Regions from separate parts of the Sporomusa termitida genome, predicted to be linked through region 2. Evidence: riboswitches for the same ligand, from Rfam matches in the RefSeq annotation. Region 2 holds a riboswitch; each other region holds the start of a gene.

Region 1 (5,085 bases), 2.2 Mb from region 2:
CTGAACGAAGAACGGCGGCTGATGCAGCAACTGGCCGGCTATTTGAAAAATGACCCGGTCCCCATGACCGGTCAGGATTTCCTGAAGCTGCTCTGGGGCCGGAACTTTGTGACCGACCGGGCCGCGTTTGCCGAGCAAATCAAGGCGGTTATCAGTGATATCGAAGAGAGTGTCGCCAATGGGGAAGCGGCCAGGCCCCAAGGCGCCAAGCGGATTTTGGTTACCGGTGTGCCGACCGGGGTCGGCGCCGACAAGGTGATCAAGATTATTGAAGACTGCGGCGCCGCTGTCGTCTATATTGAAAACTGTTCAGGGATGAAGCAGTATGTTACGCTTGTGGATGAAACCAAGCCGCCGCTGACGGCTATTGCTGAGAAATATCTGGCGATTCCCTGTTCCTGTATGAGCCCGAATCCCACCCGGATGGAGCAGCTTGACCAACTGGTCGGGGAATATCGCGTTGACGGTGTTGTTGATATTACCTGGCAGGGCTGTCATACCTACAATGTTGAAAGCCGGGTGGTAAAAGAATTTTTAAAACAAAACGGCAATACCCCGTTTTTGCAGATCGAGACCGATTATTCCCAGGGCGATGTTGAGCAAATCACAACCAGGGTCCAGGCTTTTCTGGAGATGATGGGATAACTCACATACGCTGCCGGCAGCAGCCGGCAACAGGGCAGCCCGCGCAGGCGGGCTGTTTTTTGCAATGCCGTTTGGCATGCTCCACAATCAGGCCGTGAAACTCCCCGTACAGATACACATCCTGCGGCAGGTGCGCTTCCAGCTGCAGCCGCAAGCCGTCATAAGTGGCCGGGAGGTCATAACCAAGCCGGTGCAATAGGCGTTTTGTATAGGTATCTACCACAAAAAAAGGTTTGTTCAGGGCATACAACAGGATGGAATCAGCGGTTTCCCGGCCGATGCCTTTTACGGCCAGCAGTTCAGCCCGGAGTGCTTCGCCGTCACCGGCGGCCGCTATTTTTATATTATACTCATACTTTTCATACCACTGGGTCAGAGCTTTTAGTTTCAGCGCCTTTTGGTTATAATAGCCGCTGGAGCGGATGAGCTGGGCCAGTTCTTCGGTCTGTACCCCGGCAATAAAGGCTGGCGATAACCGGTCGCCTAAATTGGTCAAGGCCTTTTCCACATTGGTCCAGGTGGTATTTTGCGTCAGAATGGCACCTGCCATCATTTCAAAGGGTGTCTCGGCCGGCCACCAGTTTCGCTGACCATAGGCAGTCAGCAGGGTATTGTATAGCTCATATAATCCACGCATACTATTGCTCCTTACCATTATGCCGGGCGGCGTAGTCGGGAGGACAAAATCCCTGTATCTATTATAATCGGTTTTATGGTTAAATGCCTCCTTAAATTGTAAAAAAAGCAAAGGATATACTTGACAAATGTTCTCAGCTTAGCTATCATTTATACATTACAACCCGCTAATTTCATATTAACTCTTATCCAGAGAGGTCGAGGGACTGGCCCGATGACACCCGGCAACCGGCGTATTTACGCAGAGGTGCTAATTCCAGCAGGAATCAGTAGATATTCCTGGGAGATGAGAGGGATTAGGTATATATTAATATGCCCCCTCTAGCGAGGGGGTTTTCAATTTTTATTACCTAGTGCCTTGACAAAGTCAAATGTTAGGTTATACAACGCATCTTTTCCCGCACTGCTTCGTTGTCGTCGCCTTACAGATTGCCGATCTGCGCGGTTCCTCCGCCTTACATTGCGAAAAAATCTACGTTGTCTAAAACTAACATCTAACTGTGCCAAGGCACTAGTACCTTGACAAAGTCAAATGTTAGGTTATACAACGCATCTTTTCCCGCACTGCTTCGTTGTCGTCACCTTACAGATTGCCGATCTGCGCGGTTCCTCCGCCTTGCATTGCGAAAAAATCTACGTTGTCTAAACCTAACATCTAACTGTGCCAAGGTACTGGTTAAATCATTACAAAGGGGGCTAAGTTCATGGTTGTTACCTTTTTTCCCGGTTTTAGATGGCGGTCACAGCTCAAGCTGGCCCAAATTGCCAGCCCGGAAGATCCTTTTACCCTGGAGCAGGGCGGTTGTTTAACCGAGATAACGGTGGCGTATGAAACCTATGGTACACTGTCTGCGGCCGGTGACAATGTCATCCTGGTGGCGCATGCGCTGACCGGTGACAGCCACCCGGCGGCCCACGGGCCCTATGATGAGCAAGGCTGGTGGGAACCGTTAATCGGTCCCGGGCGGACGCTTGACACCGACCGGTTTTATGTTATTTGCGCCAATGTGCTCGGCGGCTGCCAGGGGACAACAGGTCCCGCTTCGCCTGATCCGGCTACCGGCCGGGCCTATGGCATGGGTTTTCCGGAGATAACCGTTAAAGATATGGTAAAGGTCCAGAAACGGCTGTTGGAAGTGCTGCGGATTCAGCACCTGGCGCTGGTCATTGGCGGTTCGATGGGCGGGATGCAGGCGCTGGAATGGGCGGTAAGCTATCCGGGTTTTATTGATGCCGTTGTTGTGATTGCCGCCCCAGGCTATGCAGCCCCTCAGGCCATTGCCTACAATCGGGTGGGCCGCCAGGCGGTTATGCTTGATCCCGCCTGGCAAAACGGTAATTATTATGGCGGGCCTGGCCCGGAGAAAGGCCTGGCGGCGGCCCGGGCCCTGGGCATGATTACCTATCAGAGCGAGTTGTCTATGGCCTATAAGTTTGGCCGGCGCACACGGAGCGGACAGTTTGAAGTGGAAAACTATTTAGACTACCAGGGCGCGAATATCGTTAAACGCTTTGATGCCAATTCCTATCTCTATCTGTTGCGGGCCCTGGATCTTTTCGATATAAGCGCCGGTTACGCAACGTATGAGGATGCTTTGGCCCGCATCGATGCCCGGATGCTGATTGTCGGGGTCAGTTCCGATATCCTGTACCCGCCGCATCAGCAGGAAGAATTGGCGGCAACCTTGCGCCGGGTGGGCATCCGGGCCGAATTGGCGGTGATTAACAGCCCGCACGGTCATGACGGATTTCTGATCGATTTTCAATTGCTCAGGCCAATCCTTACCCGCTTTATTGATGCCGCCCTGCCGGCGCCGGTTACTGTGCCGATCAGGCAATGGTTCCGGTTCCGGGCGTCCAGCCTGGCCTATCTCGGCGCCCGCCTGATGCCGGCGGTAGAGCTCCGGGAGGTGTGAGCGTAACCCTTTCTCCCTTGTATAACTACAGGTAATTATGCCTATGCATAATAGATATTTTACTTAAGTGGCCGATACCTTTACAATCAATGTAAGCGCCAGTCATTTAGGTAAAGGGGAGAAACATATGCAAGCGTTACTAACATGGCTATTCGGCTATAAACTGCCGTCCAATGATAAGGGGTTAACAAAACCGGGTGTGCTTGTTGATAAACGGGAAAAAATTGTACCCATTCCTGTTACGCAGGACATAACCAGGACCAAGGAATTTTGGGACCGGGCTGTACCCTCGTAACCACAAAATACTCTTGACAGTTATTGGTAAGGCCAGCCATAGTATAAGGTATATAGTTCTTTTTTGAACTATGTACCTTATTTTTTGATGGAGGAGCATATTTTTTTGTGGACATTCTGCATTTAACATATTTTATTGAAGTAGCAAAGCAGGGGAGTTTTACCAGAGCAGCCCAGGCACTTCATGTTTCGCAGCCGTCTATCAGCAAGATGGTGCGCAATCTGGAGAATGAACTCGGGGTTATCCTGATCGACAGGTCAGGCCGGAAAACTAAACTGACTGATGCCGGCCAGGCGCTTTATGAACACGGGATTAACATCATCGCTTCGCTCAACAATGCCGCTGCCGACCTGGATGCGTTGATCGGCTGCCGCAAAGGGCAGATTCGTATTGGGATTCCGCCAATGGTTGAGACGAGCTTTTTTGCGATTGCTATTGGCGAATTTAAGAAAAAATATCCTGATATTCTGATTGATTTAATCGAGGTTGGTTCGAAAGCGATTGAAAAGATGGTGGAAGAAGGTCAGCTGGAAATCGGGGTCGTAGTGTTGCCCGTTAAAAATAAAGCAAACTTTTCGCTGTTTGCTTTTGTTAAAGATCCGATCCAGCTCATTGTTCACCCGGAGCACCGGCTGGCGGCCCGGGATATTGCCCATATTACGGACTTAGCCGATGAGTCGGTGGTTATGTATCGTAAGGACTTTGCCCTGCATGACCATATTATCGAAAAGTGCCGGGAATATGGTTTTATGCCCAGGGTATTGTGCGAAAGCTCGCAGTGGGATTTTATGGTGGAAATTGTGGCCGCTAAGCTGGGGGTGGCCCTGTTGCCCAAAATGGTATGTGCCAAACTGGCGGGTGGTGTTGTGAAAGCCTTGCCCCTGGCGGAGGAAATCAGGCCCTGGCATTTGGCTGTAATCTGGAAAAAAGATACCTATTTGTCCTATGCCGCCCGGGAATGGCTGAATTATACCGCCTGTTTATTTGGTGTTGACGTAAGACTGAAATGAAGCCGGACTCCAGGCCGGCGCAGAAGCGGCCTGCTGAACAAAAAAAAAGCCTTAGACACCTGGTCTTTAGGCTCATGACGTGGGCATATTTAATGCCTGTATATAGTTTACACTTTACAGAACTATAAGTAAAATACATAAAACGAATAGCTTTTATTACCTAAAGTTATATATGCCGTACTGCTGCTGGCTGTGGGGGTCTGGACGATGGTGCGGGTGCGGGACTAAGAGCAGGCAAGGAAACAACAATAAAACAGGCAGGGTGGCTAGCCACCCTGACTGTTTGCTATCCTATAGGGTCATGACTACTTTTCCGAGCACATGACTGACCGGAACGGGTCCGATATAGCGGCTGTCGCTGGAGTTGTTGCGATTATCGCCTAACACGTACACCTGGTTGGACGGGATAATGACCTTTTTCGGAGCGGCTACCCGCATAGTTTCCTTGAGATAAGTTTCGTCAAGCAAGGTGCCGTTACGGTATACTTTTCCATCCTTGATTTCAATGGTATCGCCCGGCTTGCCGACAACCCGCTTTATCCAGATATGATTGTCGACCTCGGCCAGTTTGGCAACACTAAGA
Region 2 (5,085 bases):
GGCTGATTTTTTTCGTGGCCCTGGGTTATGGTTATCTGGCACCCTTTGCCGCTATGAATAATACGGCCTTACTCATTCTGTTTGGCGCCGTACTGGCCGGGGAGCTGGTTGAGTTTGTAGCCGGTTCGTTAGGGGCAAAAAAGGAAAATGCCTCGAAAACGGCGATCATAGTCGCCTTTATCGGCGGTATCGCCGGCGGGATCCTTGGTACGGGGATAATGCCGGGCCTGGGTTCCATTGCCGGGGCCGTCGGCGGTTCTTTTGCCGCCGGCTATCTGGCAGAATATGCGGCTACAGGCAACCGGGAAAAGGCTGGACGGGTGGCAAAAAGCATTGTTGTCGGTCAGGCATTGGGTCTTATCTTCAAATTAGCGATAGCCATCGGGATGGTGGCGCTGATTATTTCCAGGCTAACGTGGGCAGGGTGACAGGAGGAACCATATGAAACGACAGCAAATACTGGATGCCGCCTATACTGTTTTTTCCCATAAGGGATATCACCGGGCCACTGTGGATGAGATTATTGCCATGGCGGATACCGGCAAAGGCACGGTATATAATTATTTTGCCAGTAAAGAGCAGCTTTTTTATACCCTGGTCAAAGAGCGCAGCGCAAAATTTGAAACTGAGCTCAACCGGCTGGCCGGTCTTGATGAAGTGCCGCTCATCAAAATAAAAAAAGTGATCAAGGTGTTTTTAGAGTTTTATGTCGCTAATGCCGATTTATGGCGGGTGCTCATGCATGAAATGCGCGGTCTGGGCCATGAGGAATCAACAAATTTTACTGCGGCCCAGCGCGAAAAATACCGGGAAAGATTTGTCCATACCATTGGCGTACTGGAAACGATTTTGCAAGCCGGAATTGAGCAGGGGGCTATTCGCCCGTGTGATGTGCATAAAGCGGCCCACGGGCTGTTTAGTGTCATCGTAATGATGGTTTTTCAGGGCTTTGTCGATGCCCAGGCCGATTCGATTGAGGCGAATGCTAATAATATTGCCGATATTTTTCTCTATGGTGTTGTGGCGCGTTGAATGCAACAAGAAAACCCCTGACGTGGTCTTGCAGGCTGTGCGTATAGCAGTTACTTTTGAAATACAAGGGAATAATTTTACTTTTGGCATCGCCCCAAAATCAGATGCAACGCGCGCAGTAGCATCACCATAAACGAAAACAATGTCGTATAATTAAAGTGTGGCATAAGGTCGATACTTTTTGAGCTAAGAACTCGACCCCAAAATTGATATGACTTCCTGCTTGAACCACATATTGTCCAGCTCATTCGGGAGAGCAGAGCCGCCGTAGCTGTCGCCCATTCCCTACTGATAGCGATCTACCACATACTAAAAACAGGCGTTCCTTATCGAGAGTTAGGTTCCGAGTATTACAATCGATTTAACCGGGAGAAGAAAATACAATCATATTTGAAAAAATTAGCGGCTTTGGGTTGGGAGCTCCCCACCACAGCTACGGCCTAATTGCCTACATACCATAAATTTTTGGGCCCTAGACTATAAGGCTTGTATTTGTGCGCCCTTTTTTTCTGACACATAGGAGATGTTTTCATAGTAAAGTAACAAAAGGTCTAGGCCCGAAGCCTCCAAAAGCTGAAAAGCCGGACAGTATTCCTAAAATCCGTAAACTCGCTGCGCTCAAACAGACGGATTTTTTAACGGAATACCGCCCGGCTTTTCTCCTGCGGAACGCTTTTTCCGGCAATGGCCGGTGGGTTACCGGGGTTACGGGGGCCCCTTCCCCTTGCTCAAGTCCGGCATTGAATCTTGGTTCCCTGCAGTCTATAGGACTGTTAGCCTGTCAAAACTTATAAATTCTTATTTCCACAGAATTCATTTATGAGTTCTGGCAGACCCAAAAAAGGCTTGCGCCTCTTTCTCTGCGAAAGGGTGCAAGCCTTTTTTTACTACTGGTTAGAAGGCCGGGACAATGGCGCCCTGATATTTTTCGTTGATGAATTTTTTAACTTCCTCAGAAGTCAGGGCTTTGGTCAGCGTTTGAATTTCAGGGCGGGTTTCATCCCCTTTGCGGACGGCCAGAATGTTGACATAAGGCGAGTCTTTCTGCTCAATAAAAAGGGCATCTTTGGCCGGGACCAGTTTTGCCTCCAGGGCATAATTGGTATTGATAACCGCTAAAGCAACGTCGTCCAGGGCGCGCGGCAGCTGGGGAGCTTCCAGTTCGCTGATTTTAACGTTTTTGGGGTTTTCTGCGATATCTTTTACCGTGGCATTAATCCCTGCACCGTCTTTCAGTTTAATAATGCCGGCTTTTTCTAAAAGGGCTAACGCCCGGCCGCCGTTGGTAGGGTCGTTAGGAATGGCAACCTGGGCACCGCTTTGCAGCTCATCCAGGCTTTTGATTTTCTTGGAATAGATGCCCATTGGCTCGATATGTACGGCGGCGGTATAGGTTAGATCCAAATTACGCTCGCTGCTGAATTTTGTCAGGTAAGGAATGTGCTGAAAGAAATTGGCGTCAAGCTCTTTTTCGGCCACGGCAATGTTCGGCCGGACATAGTCGCTCATTTCGACAATAACCAGATTAATTCCGTCTTTTTCCAAAACCGGCTTGATCACATTGAGAATCTCGGCGTGCGGTACAGCGGTAGCGCCAACCTTAACCGTCTTTTTTTCCACAGCTGCCGGCGCCGGGGTCTCTTTGCCGCCGCAGCCGCTGATAAACGCGGATAATGCCAATAAGACTGTAATCAGTAATAAGGTAATTTTTTTCATACATTATTCCTCCCGGATAAAAATATAATGTGGTTGTTGACAGCAGGCAGAAGTGATTTGCGGTCCTCCCTCCATGGCCAATAATTAAAGCCTCTCCGACAGTGTGAAGAGGCTGGTTGTCCAGTTCTTCATCTGTCAGGAGTTAATCCTGTTGGAATTGGCACCGTTTCACCTGCGCGATGGTTGCCGCGGCGTCATAGGGCCATTCCCTCAGCCAGCTCTTGATGAGTATATTTAATTTACAAAATTTATGATAACATGGCAAAATGTATCTGTCAACAGGATTATTAATGTATTATTTACGTGAAGAAGACAAATTTTATTATATAACCTATTTTAATTAAATAAAGATAAAAAGGATTAAAGAAGGAAAATCCGGGTTAACAGCGAACTAAGCATATCAATAGCAAGTATTACAGGGAGGCGCATAGCATGCCGGTAAATCCCAAATTGAAAGATGAACTGACAGATCAGTTGTTCAAGGGTATTTTGTCGCTGCAAACTGAAGAGGAATGTTATCAGTTTTTTGAGGATGTTTGTACAATCGGCGAGATCAAAGCCATGGCCCAGCGGCTGGAAGTGGCTCGCTTATTAAAAGCAGGGGTCATTTATGATGATATTGTGGCCTCGACCGGTGCCAGTACAGCGACAATCAGCCGGGTAAAACGCTGTCTTTATTATGGTGCCGACGGGTACAAGGCAGTATTGGGCCATTTAGAGGGAAATAAGGCTGACGAAAAGGGGGTGTAGTTATGAGCAAAAATCAGTTTGTACCGCAAATCCCTTACGGTACCCGGGACCTGCTGCTGCGGGAAGCTAAGCAGAAGCGGATTGTCGAAGGCTCGCTGGCTGAACTATTTTCCCGTTGGGGCTATGATGAAGTGGTAACCCCAACGTTTGAATATATTGAAACCCTTACGGTCGGTACCGGCAGTGATATGCACCAGCATGTATTTAAGTTTTTTGATAACAACAACCGTATTTTAGTGCTTAAACCGGATATGACTACGCCCATTGCCCGCGTGGCGGCGACCAGGCTGAAGGATGGGCCGCTGCCGCTGCGGCTGTTTTATCTGACCAATGTATTCCGCCACGAACAGGCTCAGGCCGGCCGGCAGTGTGAATTTTATCAGGCCGGGGTTGAACTCTTGGGTGCGCCCGGCCCGGCGGCTGATGCCGAGGTGGTGGCCCTGGCCGTGGAAACCATGCTGGAATCAGGTCTGGCTAATTTTCAGGTCAGTTTAGGCCAGGTGGATTTTATCAACGGCCTTATGGCTGAGAGCGGGTTAACCCCGCAGTGTCAGCAGCAGATCAAATGCGCTATGGTATCACGGGATTTAGTAGGACTTGGTGAAATCTTGGCGACAAGCGGCTTGACCCGGGGTGCACAGGCTTTGCTGCAGCAAATCCCTTTGCTCCATGGGCAGGAGGAAATGCTGAACAAGGCCTGCCGGCTGGTAAATAATGACCTTAGCCGCAGGGCTCTGGACAATCTGGCCGATATCCGCAGGCTGCTGGCCGGCTACGGTGTTGACCGGTATGTGAATTTTGACTTAGGGATTATTCGTGATTTTGATTATTATACCGGCATGGTATTGGAAGGTTATACACCCGGCCTGGGCTTCCCGCTCTGCGGTGGCGGCCGGTATGACAAGATGCTGGCTTCTTTTGGGGTTGACAATCCGGCCACAGGTTTTGCGCTGGGCATTGAACGGGTGCTGCTGGCGATGGAACGGCAGGGGATCAGTGTCAGTGTGCCGGCGCCGGAGGTGTATATTGCCTGGGCGGAAGGCCGGCTCTCGCCGGCGATTGAGGCGGCGCAGCAATGCCGTAAAGACGGCCGGCGCACCAAACTGGCCCTGGCCCCGGCGGCCAGGGATAAGGCCGAGCTGCTGGCGTCCGCGTCCGGCTATGAAGAGTTGATTTATATTGAGTAAACGGGTTAAACAGCTGGTCTCAGCCTTGTCGGCCCGGATTACCCAGCAGGACCGGGAGTTTGTTGCCAGCCATTTAACCGCCGGCCAGGCTGCGCTGTTTTGGCAGATGAACCTGCCTGACCAGCGGCATGCCCTGAATGTTGCCTATACGGCGTCTGCTCTTGGCAGCGGCGATTGTACGATTGATCAGGAACTGCTGCTGCAGTGCGCCTTGTTACATGATGTTGGCAAAGTACGGGGCGATGTCAGCACTTTTGATAAAGTATTGACAGTTATTCTGGATAAGGTAGCTGCCGGTTGGGCCAGAGGCTGGGCCCGTCCGGGGCGAGGCGGCAAAGTGGCCAATCTGCGCCATGCCCTATATATTTATTATCAGCATGCGGCCCGGGGGGCCGTCATG
Region 3 (5,085 bases), 1.9 Mb from region 2:
ACGTCGTGAGACAGTTCGGTCCCTATCCATCGCGGGCGTAAGAGACTTGAAGGGAACTGCTCCTAGTACGAGAGGACCGGAGTGGACGGACCGCTGGTGTACCAGTTATCCCGCCAGGGGTAGAGCTGGGTAGCTACGTCCGGAAAGGATAAACGCTGAAAGCATCTAAGCGTGAAACCAGCCTTAAGATGAGGTCTGTCATTCGCAAGAAGTAAGGCCCCTTGAAGAAGACAAGGTAGATAGGCCAGGAGTGGAAGTGGAGCAATTCATGGAGCGGACTGGTACTAATAGGCCGAGGACTTGACTTACACCTCGTTTGCACGACGTGCAAACATAAGCAGCGAACCAGCTTGCCGCGAGCCGAAAGGCGAACCGGGAAGTTGCGTGAGTCGCTTAGTTAGAGCGGAGCGATAACATCCATAATGTATGTTGTAACTCCGAGCTGGCAACCAGTAAATTACTATTGCGCAAATCTTTCTTCTGTGAAGTTTTCAGGGAACAAAGAGATAATTAGGAGGTTCCGCGCTCCGCTTGGAACTAAGCGATTCACGCAGGTTTCCGCGTCGCTATCGCTCCTAAAAACCTGGTTCTCTGCTTATGGTTCTCTGCTTATCCAGTGACGATAGCTGTGGGGCTCCACCTGTTCCCATACCGAACACAGCAGTTAAGCCCACAAACGCCGAAGGTACTTGGCTGGAAACGGCCCGGGAGAGTAGGAAGTTGCTGGTTAGCAAGAAAAGCACTCACTGTTGCAGTGAGTGCTTTTTATTATGGAAAGCGAACAGGCTTAGACCGTTCAGAGTGCCCCAGCTGCGAGGCGGAGCGAGGACGCCGCCGTAGTCGTACTGGAAGTACGTCGGAGGGGGCGCCCGCAGTGCCAACGAAGCAGCTGGGGTGCTATGGACGGTCGTAGCAGCCGAAGGTACTTGGCTGGATGGGCCCGGGAGAGTAGGAAGTTGCCGGTAGCAAGTGTCTGCTTTATGCAGATGCTTTTTTTATTTGCAATAATATATTATAATTACTATTGATATTGGAGAATTTACCAGTAGATTTAATATCAGTAAGACAAACGGCAATACGCGAAGGAGGTTTAATCAAATGGCAAGGCAAATAGGCAAAGAGTTTATGGAGCAAACCAAGTACAAGTTTGCTACACCTTCCGATCAGGCCCGGGGTTTGCCACAGCCACCGGTGGAAATGGATATCGGTAACCCCGGCCTGGTGATCGATTTGCCAGACCATGGGGCATGGCAGGCTGATATTTCTCTAACCCAGGCAATTCTGCAAAGGACCAGTGTCCGTACTTATGCCGCAAAGGCATTGTCATTAACTGAGCTTTCCTATTTGCTGTGGTGTACACAAGGGGTTAAGTCGATTGAACCGCATTTGGTCACGTTCAGAACCGTACCTTCAGCCGGGGCAAGGCATGCTTTTGAGACATATTTGTTAGTGAATCAGGTTGACGGTCTGGAGCCGGGCCTATATAGGTTTTTAGCCGTCGATCATCAATTGGCCAAGGTAGAGGTCACAGGCAGTGCTGCTGATATAATTACTGAGGCCTGTTTGCGGCAAAAATTTGTTAAGGCAAGTGCGGTTACATTTATTTGGACGGCAGCTGCCTATCGCATGACCTATCGCTATGGGCAGCGCGGCTATCGGTATTTACACCTGGATGCCGGTCATGTCTGTCAGAACCTCTACCTGGCGGCAGCGGCAGTGGACTGTGGTGTTTGTGCAATTGCAGCTTTTGATGATGATAAACTTAATGCGGCCCTGGCTATCGATGGTGATAATCAGTTTGCGGTCTATGTAGCTACTGTTGGCAAAAAAGCATAAGGTATAACATATCACATTACAAAGACGGGTGAGGAAACCAACCTTAGCCGCCCGATAAAATTCTTGACAGTTACATATACCTGTGGTAATATTACTCAAGAATAAAAAAAGATACAGTATTTTTCATCAAGAGTTGGCTGAGGGACTGGCCCTATGAAGCTGCGGCAACCATCGCAAAGGCGAACGGTGCCAATTCCTGCAGCCTGTAAGGGTTTGGCAGATGAAGAATAGCATAGTCTTGAATTATGCCTCTTCGACTGCGGAGAGGTTTTTTACATGATTAGCAAGTATATCGGTTTATGATCATAAGTAAGAACGCCAATACCCTAAAGGGCCCCGGCGGCTTCTGCCGGCGTCCATGAAGGACTTGGCACAAGCCAAGTTTTTTCTTATTGTATATCACAACAGGAGGCAGATAACTATGATTTCATTAACAGGCTTACAAAAGATATATAACGGCGAGTCTGGTACGGTAATCGCCCTTGATCATGTATCTTTGAATATAAAGCAGGGAGAGATCTATGGCATTATTGGTAAAAGTGGCGCTGGGAAAAGCACTCTTATCCGCTGCATAAACCTGTTGGAACGTCCTACCGCCGGCCAGGTATTTATTGCTGGCCAGGAAATGACAGCGTTGTCAGAAGTGCAATTACGCGATGCCCGTAAAAGTATCGGCATGATTTTTCAGCATTTTAATCTGTTGTCTTCGCGCACAGTGCTCGACAATGTGGCTTTTCCCTTGGAGATTGCCGGTGTCGGTAGAACTGAACGGGTAAAAAAAGTACTGCCGCTGTTAGAGCTTGTTGGCTTATCTGACAAAAAAGATGTCTATCCGGCCCAGCTCAGCGGCGGGCAAAAACAGCGGGTCGGCATCGCCCGGGCTTTGGCAAGTCAGCCCAAAGTGCTGTTATGCGATGAAGCAACTTCAGCCCTTGACCCGCAGACGACAGAGTCAATTCTGGCTTTATTGAAAGATATTAATAGAAAATTGGGCTTAACGATTGTCCTGATTACCCATGAGATGCATGTAATTAAAGCAATCTGCGATCAAGTGGCTGTAATTGAAGCCGGCCGGCTTGTAGAAACCGGGAGGGTGCTTGATGTATTTACCAGGCCCCAGTCAGACACCGCCCGCGAGTTTATTAAAGCCGTAGTAAATAATAAATTGCCGGAAGCCCTGGCGGAGATTGTATCAGACAAGCCGGTTGCCGGCAGCAACCTGGTTGTGCGCTTATCTTTCTTCGGGGCGGCCACTAATGAACCGGTTATTGCCGGCCTGATCAGGCGTTTTGCCGTTGATGTCAACATTATCTCCGGTAATATTGACCATTTGCAGGCCACACCGTATGGCACGCTGGTTATAGAGTTGTCCGGCCAACAGGAGGATATTCAAAGTGCGTTGCGTTATCTGCAGGCCAGAGATTTGGGAACAGAGGTGATTGGCTATGTCACAAGACATGCTTATGCTGCTGGTTGAGGCTTGCGGGGAAACCGTCTATATGGTAGCTGTTTCAGCCCTGGTCTCCGCCTTGCTGGGAATCCCGCTTGGCGTAATCCTGGTTATCACCGGCAAGGGCCACATAAAAGAGAACCTGGTATTTAATCAGACCTTAGGAGCAATCGTTAATGCTGCCAGGTCAACGCCGTTTATTATTTTAATGGTCGCTATTATACCTTTTACCAGGATTATTGTTGGTACTTCAATCGGCACCAATGCGGCGATTGTACCCCTCACAATTGCAGCAATTCCCTTTGTCGGCCGCGTTGTCGAGTCGGCCCTCAAGGAAGTGGATGCCGGGCTGGTCGAAGCCGCACAGTCAATGGGGGCATCGCCCCGGCAGATTATCCTGAAGGTACTTATTCCGGAAGCCCTGCCGTCTATACTATTGGGACTGACATTAATGGTGATCAGTTTAATTGGTTACTCGGCCATGGCTGGTGCCATTGGCGGCGGTGGCCTGGGAGACCTGGCGATCCGCTATGGTTATCAACGCTTTAGAGCAGATGTCATGCTGGCAACGGTCGTTATTCTGATTGCGCTGGTACAGATCGTCCAGTCCAGTGGTGACTATTTTGCCCAGAGACTTAACAAACGCTAGAATATGGAAACAGAACTATAGGGGGAATACGTAAGCATGGAAGATAATATCCGTAATATTCGTGAAGGCGGTTACGCGTCAGCCAAGGCCCGGCAATTTACCGAATCGGTCATCAGAGAGATGAGCCGGATTGCGGCTGCGCATAATGCGATTAACCTCGCCCAGGGTTTCCCGGATTTCCCGGCCCCGGCAGCGATTAAACAGGCTGCTGTCAGGGCTGTTAATGAGGATTATAATCAATATGCTATAACCTGGGGGACCAAAGGCCTGCGTGATGCCATTGCCGCCAAGGTGGAACGGGACTATGGTGTTGTTATCGACCCTGAAAGTCAGCTTACCGTGTGCTGCGGGGCCACAGAGGGCATGATTGCCACCCTCTTGGCCACTGTTAACCCGGGCGATGAAGTCATTATTTTTGAACCGTTTTATGAAAATTATGGCGCCGATGTCATCCTGTGCGGGGCGGTACCCCGGTATGTCAGCTTAACCCCGCCGGCATTTAACTTTAACCGGGAGGAGCTTATTGCCGCTTTTTCCGATAAAACCAGGGCCATCATCATTAATACCCCCAATAACCCAACCGGCAAAGTCTTTAATCGCGAAGAACTGGAGCTCATTGCCCAGTTGTGCAGGAAGCATGATGTGCTGGCAATCAATGATGAAATCTATGAACATATCCTGTATGACAATACTGAGCATATCCCGCTGTGGACCTTGCCGGGCATGACCGACAGGACGATTGCGGTAAATAGTGTATCTAAAACCTTCAGCGTAACCGGCTGGCGTATTGGTTATGTTCAGGCCTCACCGGCGATCACGGCTTCGGTGCGTAAGGTACATGATTTTCTTACCGTAGGCGCGGCGGCCCCCCTGCAGGTAGCCGCGGCCGAGGCTTTTACTTCTGGCCTGGAATACTATGCGGAATTGGCTGGTTTTTATAGCGAACGGCGGGATTATTTGCTTAATGCCCTGGAGAAGGTTGGCTTTAGCTGTGTGCGTCCACAGGGAGCCTATTATATTATGACCGACATTACACCGTTTGGCTGGGACGACGATGTTGCCTTTGCTAAATACCTGGCCAGCGAGATTGGGGTGGCGGTTGTGCCCGGCTCAAGCTTTTTCCGGCCTGAAAGCAATGCCGGTAAAACCT

Evidence for each region. Region 2 has a riboswitch for S-adenosylmethionine ahead of SPTER_RS14165 (MetQ/NlpA family ABC transporter substrate-binding protein). Riboswitches for the same ligand answer to the same signal wherever they lie in the genome.
Region 1: linked by a shared signal. The riboswitch ahead of metX (homoserine O-acetyltransferase MetX) and the one ahead of SPTER_RS14165 (MetQ/NlpA family ABC transporter substrate-binding protein) in region 2 are both predicted to bind S-adenosylmethionine.
Region 3: linked by a shared signal. The riboswitch ahead of SPTER_RS22520 (methionine ABC transporter ATP-binding protein) and the one ahead of SPTER_RS14165 (MetQ/NlpA family ABC transporter substrate-binding protein) in region 2 are both predicted to bind S-adenosylmethionine.

The regions. Positions count from the first base shown of each region.
Region 1 covers NZ_CP036259.1:758,388-763,472, forward strand. The annotation lists gene SPTER_RS03365 (double-cubane-cluster-containing anaerobic reductase) at 1-645, shown strand, start outside; gene SPTER_RS03370 (endonuclease III domain-containing protein) at 647-1,282, opposite strand; SAM riboswitch class I at 1,464-1,574, shown strand; gene metX (homoserine O-acetyltransferase MetX) at 1,986-3,197, shown strand; gene SPTER_RS24525 (hypothetical protein) at 3,325-3,492, shown strand; gene SPTER_RS03380 (LysR family transcriptional regulator) at 3,600-4,502, shown strand; gene lepB (signal peptidase I) at 4,794-5,085, opposite strand, start outside.
Region 2 covers NZ_CP036259.1:2,992,984-2,998,068, reverse strand. The annotation lists gene SPTER_RS14180 (DUF456 domain-containing protein) at 1-428, shown strand, start outside; gene SPTER_RS14175 (TetR/AcrR family transcriptional regulator) at 442-1,032, shown strand; gene SPTER_RS14165 (MetQ/NlpA family ABC transporter substrate-binding protein) at 1,927-2,748, opposite strand; SAM riboswitch class I at 2,874-2,979, opposite strand; gene SPTER_RS14160 (YerC/YecD family TrpR-related protein) at 3,181-3,498, shown strand; gene hisZ (ATP phosphoribosyltransferase regulatory subunit) at 3,501-4,685, shown strand; gene SPTER_RS14150 (HDIG domain-containing metalloprotein) at 4,678-5,085, shown strand, end outside.
Region 3 covers NZ_CP036259.1:4,869,454-4,874,538, forward strand. The annotation lists rRNA gene SPTER_RS22505 (23S ribosomal RNA) at 1-308, shown strand, start outside; rRNA gene rrf (5S ribosomal RNA) at 613-729, shown strand; gene SPTER_RS22515 (SagB/ThcOx family dehydrogenase) at 1,099-1,836, shown strand; SAM riboswitch class I at 1,957-2,063, shown strand; gene SPTER_RS22520 (methionine ABC transporter ATP-binding protein) at 2,258-3,313, shown strand; gene SPTER_RS22525 (methionine ABC transporter permease) at 3,282-3,935, shown strand; gene SPTER_RS22530 (pyridoxal phosphate-dependent aminotransferase) at 3,972-5,085, shown strand, end outside.